One region of the Ruegeria sp. CDSA033 genome, then DNA from elsewhere that is predicted to be linked to it. Evidence: riboswitches for the same ligand, from Rfam matches in the RefSeq annotation. Region 1 holds a riboswitch; each other region holds the start of a gene.

Region 1 (2,195 bases):
TCACCACGCCTTCGGGGCCAGCCAGATCGGGCTTGGTCAGCAGGATGATATCCGCGCAGGAGATCTGATCCTCGAACACCTCAGACAGGGGCGTTTCGTGGTCGATCGAGTCGTCAGCCAGGCGCTGGGCGTCCACGGCTTCGACATTTGGTGCGAAACGCCCAGCGGCGACGGCCTCGGCGTCCGCCAGAGCGATCACACCATCAACGGTGATTTTCGAGCGGATATCGGGCCAATCAAACGCCTTGAGCAGCGGCTTGGGCAGGGCGAGACCGGACGTTTCGATCAGGATGTGATCGGGGCGCGGCTCCAGCGCCATCAGCGCCTCAATGGTCGGGATGAAATCATCGGCTACGGTGCAGCAGATGCAGCCATTGGCAAGTTCCATGATGTTTTCCGCCGGGCAATCCGGAATGGCGCAGGATTTCAGGATATCGCCATCCACACCCACATCACCAAACTCGTTGACGATAACGGCCAGGCGCTTGCCCTGCGGATTCTGCATCAGGTGTTTGACCAGCGTGGTTTTGCCCGAGCCCAGAAAGCCGGTGATCACAGTGACGGGGAGTTTTTCAAGGTTGCTCATTTCAGGGCTCCAATCGGGGGAATGCGGGCCGCACAGTTTTTGCGGAAATGTTCGGGGCGTTCGCGCCATTTCACCAGACCGTCTTCAGCGGCTAGATACTTGGTGACGCCTTCAACGATGGTCTCGACATGGTCGGTCTCGTCGAGGTTTTCATAAACGAAGGTCCATCGGGACGGGCCGCCACGCAAAACGATCGAGCATCCCTGACCACAGTTCGACAGACATTCCACCGGTTTCAGGTCGACGCCGTCCGGCAAGCCAGCCTGTTCAAGTGCTTTATGCAGCAAAGTGCCGGGTCGCTGGGCGTCATCTTCGATAGGTAACCCACGGCGGCATGTCGTGCAGACCAGCAACTCGACTGGTGCGGTCTCGGTCACGTCTCTCATCCCCCTCATCCTTTATACGGGGGACGGGGTTTCATGCGGGCCACGCGTCTGCACATGGACCCGACACCGGAACACCCCGCCCGGTTTCAACTTCGGGTGCTGGCAGGTCTCCCGGCTTGCGGATGTCAGAGGCGAGCCTCTGTTGGATGTCCCGCCTTCCCGGCCTATTAGGCCAGTGGCTTTGGGCACCCTCTCCGGTCACGGTCGCGGGGGCGGCTGTGCTTGGCGGAATAACCGCTGGCACATTCCCTTTTCATCCATCCGGGGATGGACACCAACGCATGCGACATGCGGCACGGGCAGGGGGCTTGTCAAGCACGACTGGGGTTTGAAAACCCGCTACGTCAGAAAAGCGACTTGCCGAAGTCAGTCAGCGGCATCCGATGCGATCCGATCACGCAGCGAGGCGCAATTCAGCCCGGCCGTCGCAGATGATTCAGCACTTCTCGGTTTGGCAATCAAGTAGTGCGGTTGTGTAAATGGAATCGCTGGACCCGCAATCGCAACATGCATCTGATACTGAACTTTAGGCGTCCGAAATTGCGAAAGCAGCGCAGAAAGCTAAGTGCTTGGAAATAAATGGAGGCGAGTACCGGAATCGAACCGGTGTACACGGATTTGCAATCCGCTGCGTCACCACTCCGCCAACTCGCCTTTTCAAGTAAAATCAAATACTTGCCGTGGTGTGATCGGCGTTTTAGCAGCTTTCGACAGGAGCGTCCAGAGGGGGGAGCGCAAATTTCAGGGCCGGGTGCCAACTTAGTCTTTGGTTGCGACGTTGTATCTTGTGAAGATTGGAAAGTTTCCGTGTCTGGGCCGTTGCCGGTTTTTCAAGGATGTGGCAGAACTCAATCACCCAAGGGAGCAAGATGAGCGATCCAATGACAGATTTCGCAGCCCGCCGCCGGACGATGGTCGATACGCAGATACGTCCTTCTGATGTCACGAAGTTTCCCATCATAGACGCGATGCTGACCGTCAAGCGCGAGAATTTCGTGCCGGATGCACAGCGCGAGGCGGCTTATGTCGAGGGATTGATCGAACTGGGTGATGGGCGCTGCATGTTGGAGCCGCGGACCCTGGCTAAGATGCTGGACATATTAAATATCTCCAACGACGAGTCGGTTTTGGATATCGCTCCGGCCTTGGGGTATTCGACCGCCGTTGCCGCGCGCATGGCACAGCTGGTTGTTGCCGTAGAGGAAGACGAAAATCTGGCGGCC
Region 2 (2,195 bases), on a different contig from region 1:
TTGTTGGCTTGCCTTCGCCATCGGGGCCGATGCAGTTCATGCCTTTGGCGATAATCCGGGCAGTGGTGGTTTTGCCGGTGCCGCGAATACCAGTCATGATAAAGGCCTGCGCGATCCGATCCGCTTCGAACGCGTTTTTTAGCGTGCGCACCATTGCGTCCTGTCCAACCAGATCTGCAAAGGTTTCAGGGCGGTACTTGCGGGCAAGAACCTGATAGGCGGGGCTGGGCGTTTCGGTCATGTCTGCTCTGTCAGATTCGTGTCAGAAATGTAGCGTAGAGACCCGGGCCGCCCACGTCCACAGCAGCCTTTGTGGAATTTCGGTTTGGACAGCGTCTGTAAGCGGGATAAACCGGCTGTCAAAATTTGGTGGGCTGGTGGCAGTAGGAGCATAAGCTTTGGCAAAATTTGCAATCTACGCGCTGCCTGTTGGCTCAGGCACCTTGGCGCTGTCCCCTTTGCCTGGCGGCGGCGGTGGGTATGTGGACGATCTAAGGGTGATACAGGACTGGAACCCCGATCTGGTGATTTCAATGACCACTGAGGCCGAGATGCAGCCGGTCGGTGCAGGCAGTTTTGGTAGAGACGTTCAAAGCAGACCCGCTACCTGGGTGCATCTTCCGGTCGAGGACTTTGGCGCGCCGCCCCAGCCAATCGAAACTCTTTGGCCCCAAGCCAGCGCAGCCGCCCGGCAGGTTCTGTCCGACGGTGGACGCGTGCTGGTGCATTGCCGTGGCGGTTGTGGGCGGTCGGGGATGGTCGCGCTGAGGCTCATGGTGGAATGTGGCGAAGATCCAAACCACGCGCTAAACCGGCTGCGCTTGGCCCGACCATGCGCGGTGGAAACGGATGAGCAGAAGGCTTGGGCCATGAAACCGGCCCAGAGCGATCGGTGAACTAGGATCAGGCCGTGGCTTGTTGAACAACCTGATGCGATGGACGCGGTGCAAGGGCCGATGCCTGAAGCATGGCGCAAGGCAAGGCCGCCAAAACACCAGCAGGCAGAGTGGAAAAGTCAGGGCCGAACATCATATCGGCGTATTCGTCCAACGTGTCGGCTGAGTCGCCTGTGTTTGTCCCGCAATAGACCCTGATCCGGGCCGGGCTGGCGCGAAACCGTGCGGTGCAACCCTCATCGCAATGGGTCAGTTCGCTGGAGCCGTCCACCTCAAATTCGCTGGTCGTCATTGGTTGTGCTGTTGCCATCGCCTCGGCCAAGGCCCGAGCCATTTGGGCCAATGCGGGGCAGGTTTTCCCCGTTTTCTGGCACAGGGTGGCGGTGAATTCGTGGGTCGTTGTCTTCCAGATCATAATGCGCCCTCCGCGCGGTGAGCGGGGGACGTGGAACAGGGAACTCAGCGTACTGAAGACCTGCCCGGACACCCCGCCCGAGTTTCGGTTTTTACTTTGATGGCAGGTCTCCTGACTTGCGGGTCATTGCTTTGCCGACCTTCCCAGCCTTTCGGCCAGTGGTATTTCGGCATTGCTTACCGCTTACAGTTGCGGGGGCAGTCGCGGCCTTGGTCCGTTCCGGCATTGCCGGGCTGGACCGCACCGAGTTCCCTTTTCATCCCGCCCCAATATAAGGACGAGAACCATCACCTCATCGCTAGCGGTTGTAAGTGGCTTGAGTCAAGCGGGCTGTTTTCCATCGTTCAAGTGGACGCTTGGTCACTTTGAAAATCTGTTGACTCCAGTCGCGCAAAAGCGCCGATATGCCATATGTGAACCGAATAGTTCAGATGCTTGCGAGGGCACCATGTTGGACAACACTCCGGTCGTTTTGACCGAAGATTTCACGTTTTCTGCCGGAGACGCCGAACTGTCGGCACGGCTGTATATGCCTGCCTCGGCACCTGATGTGGCGGTTGTAGTCCATGCCGCCACAGGCGTACCGCGCGACTATTACCAGCATTTTGCGCGGTGGTTGGTGGAAGAACAGGGTATGGCCTGTCTGACCTATGACTATCGCGATTTTGGCCACTCTCTACGCGGGCGCCTGCGCGATTCGCAGGCCACGATGGCTGACTGGGCGTTGATCGACATGCCCGCTGCTCGCGCCGAAATGCGGCGCAGATTTCCCGCCGCCCAGCAGTGGAGCATTGGCCATTCGGTGGGTGGAATGCTGGGGCCAATTCAGCCCGATATTGAGCAGATCGACCGGATGATCTGTGTCTGTTCAGGTTTGGTGACGG
Region 3 (2,195 bases), on a different contig from region 1:
CAAGACATCCGTGTGCAAATGACCCTTCATCAGCATCCGGGCCTTACCTTCAACGACCAGCCCGACCGAGCGTTGGGCGGCCACTTCGTGGCCTCGCGCTTCAATGATTTCAACTCCGGACAAATCGGCCCCAAGATGGGCGGCAGCGGCGGTGATTTTGTCCGGGTCGCCCACCAAAATCGGAGTAATGATGCCGTTTTCCAAGGCGAGCAATGCGCCGCCTAGCGAATTCGGTTCTTCCGGGGCGACGATCGCTGTGGGCATCGGGTCCAGAGGACGTGCCTTTTCCAACAAAGCGTCGAAATGCCGGTGACGCTGAACGATCAGTCCCGGCACCTCGACCGAGTCGAAGGTCAAATGCCGCGACGGTGGCGTGACCTGTACGGTGCCGCTTAGGATCAATGCGTTATCCCCGACCCGGCGCACTTCGGCGGAACAGGTCAGGTCGCCGTCTTCACGCTTTTCGGTCACAGCCACAAAAGCGGTCAGTTCTTCGCCCGCCATAACCGGAGCATGAAAACTCAGGTCCGCCCGACGTGTTTGCGTACCGGCCCCCGGTAAGATGTTTCCAATTACTGCAGCCACCAGGCCCGCGGGCCACAAAGCGGGCGCGACAGCCTCGGGGTGCCCATCTCCATCTCCGTCATAGGCCGCCAGGTTCAGCGGGTTGTGGTCACCCGAAGCCGAGGCAAACGCGTACAAGTCGTCCACGGTGCACAATCGGGTGACCTGCGCCTTGTCGCCTACCTTCAGTTGAGAATAGGTTCTGTTTTCTTGAATTTTCATCTCGTCCGGCTTTGTTTTTGAATGCGTGTTCGTCGTTTCAAACATTGGATGTTCCGCCCCGCGGAACCAGAACATATCCACCTTTGCCCAAACATTTCTGCGACGCAGCGTAGTCAGATCATTAGCAAATGACAAATGACCTCTGCTCGTGGGGCGGCGCGGATTATCGCTTGACCCAAATTCGGAACTCGGGCAAGCATCACCGCGATGGTTCCCTATGGTTCGCCAAGGGATGAAAAGGGAATACGGTGAGGTTGCCAACAAGCGCCAAGTCCGTGACTGCCCCCGCAACTGTAAGCGGTGAGCGACGCCAAATACCCACTGGCCCAAAATGGGTCGGGAAGGATGGCCAAGCCACGACCCGCAAGTCAGGAGACCTACCATCCGATGTTCAACCAACCCGGGGCGGGGCGTCCTGGAAGGAGGCTTTATGACACGTCTAAGACGTGATGACATGATTGGCACCTTCTGTCCGCGCTTGGCAACAGGCGGAGTGGGCCATGTCGATCAGTCCTGATCATTTCCTTCTGATTTGCGAGACCTGCAAGGGCTCTGACCGGGCGGATTCATTGCGCGCTGCGCTTGCAAGCAAGCTTCCATCCAGTTTTGACATCCGCAGCATTTCCTGCATGGCCGGTTGCGGTCGGCCCACAACCGTCGGGTTTCAGGCACTAGACAAAGCGCAGTACCTTTTCGGTGACATCCAATCGGCTGAGGACGTGGATGCTTTGGCCGAATTTGCACATCAATACCACCGGAGCACGGATGGTTGGACCAACGCATCGCAGCGCCCGCCTGCCCTTCTTGAAAAGACCCTGGCGCGCCTACCACGGCTAAAGCTGGAGACAAGCGTATGACTTGCGGAGCTTTCCTTGAGGCGCGCGGGCTGGAGTATTACGCCCTGAACGGCGACGTACTGCTGCAAAACGTCAATTTCGAACTGAATGAAGGGGCAACCCTGGCAATTGCCGGCCCAAACGGTGCGGGCAAGACAACGTTGCTGAATCTTTTGTGCGGCGGTGAAGAGATTGTGCTGGGGGACGTTTTGGTAAAGGGGCGCAGCCTTCGGCAGCTTTCAGCGATGGACCGCGCCCGAATGATCGCCGTAGTCAGTCAGCAGGAATCGCCGGACGGGCGTTTGTTCCTGCGCGATTATGTGGCCCTTGGGCAAATCCCGATCCGTGCCGATCAATCTGCCGCTGAACACGCCTTGGAATTGGACCGCATCCTGAAACTGACCGGACTCGTCGCCCTCGCCGACAAGCGGATGGCCGTGTTATCCGGCGGGGAACGCCAGCGCGCTCATATCGCAAGGGCGCTGGCGCAGAACCCCTCGCTGCTGTTTTTGGATGAGCCGACGAACCATCTGGATCCGGACGCCAAGGGACGCATGCTGTCGCTGGTGGCCG

What was found. Region 1 has a riboswitch for cobalamin ahead of AC2FLA_RS16825 (DUF1636 family protein). Riboswitches for the same ligand answer to the same signal wherever they lie in the genome.
Region 2: linked by a shared signal. The riboswitch ahead of AC2FLA_RS10765 (hypothetical protein) and the one ahead of AC2FLA_RS16825 (DUF1636 family protein) in region 1 are both predicted to bind cobalamin.
Region 3: linked by a shared signal. The riboswitch ahead of AC2FLA_RS07585 (DUF1636 family protein) and the one ahead of AC2FLA_RS16825 (DUF1636 family protein) in region 1 are both predicted to bind cobalamin.

The regions. Positions count from the first base shown of each region.
Region 1 is NZ_JBXWQI010000014.1:50,615-52,809, reverse strand. Features, by position in the region: gene cobW (cobalamin biosynthesis protein CobW) at 1-586, opposite strand, end outside; gene AC2FLA_RS16825 (DUF1636 family protein) at 583-972, opposite strand; cobalamin riboswitch at 1,057-1,266, opposite strand; tRNA gene AC2FLA_RS16820 (tRNA-Cys) at 1,553-1,626, opposite strand; gene AC2FLA_RS16815 (protein-L-isoaspartate O-methyltransferase family protein) at 1,854-2,195, shown strand, end outside.
Region 2 is NZ_JBXWQI010000006.1:145,280-147,474, forward strand. Features, by position in the region: gene AC2FLA_RS10755 (DNA polymerase III subunit gamma/tau) at 1-241, opposite strand, end outside; gene AC2FLA_RS10760 (protein-tyrosine phosphatase family protein) at 399-896, shown strand; gene AC2FLA_RS10765 (hypothetical protein) at 904-1,311, opposite strand; cobalamin riboswitch at 1,396-1,615, opposite strand; gene AC2FLA_RS10770 (alpha/beta hydrolase family protein) at 1,760-2,195, shown strand, end outside.
Region 3 is NZ_JBXWQI010000004.1:143,617-145,811, reverse strand. Features, by position in the region: gene AC2FLA_RS07590 (bifunctional enoyl-CoA hydratase/phosphate acetyltransferase) at 1-831, opposite strand, end outside; cobalamin riboswitch at 980-1,185, shown strand; gene AC2FLA_RS07585 (DUF1636 family protein) at 1,287-1,643, shown strand; gene AC2FLA_RS07580 (ABC transporter ATP-binding protein) at 1,640-2,195, shown strand, end outside.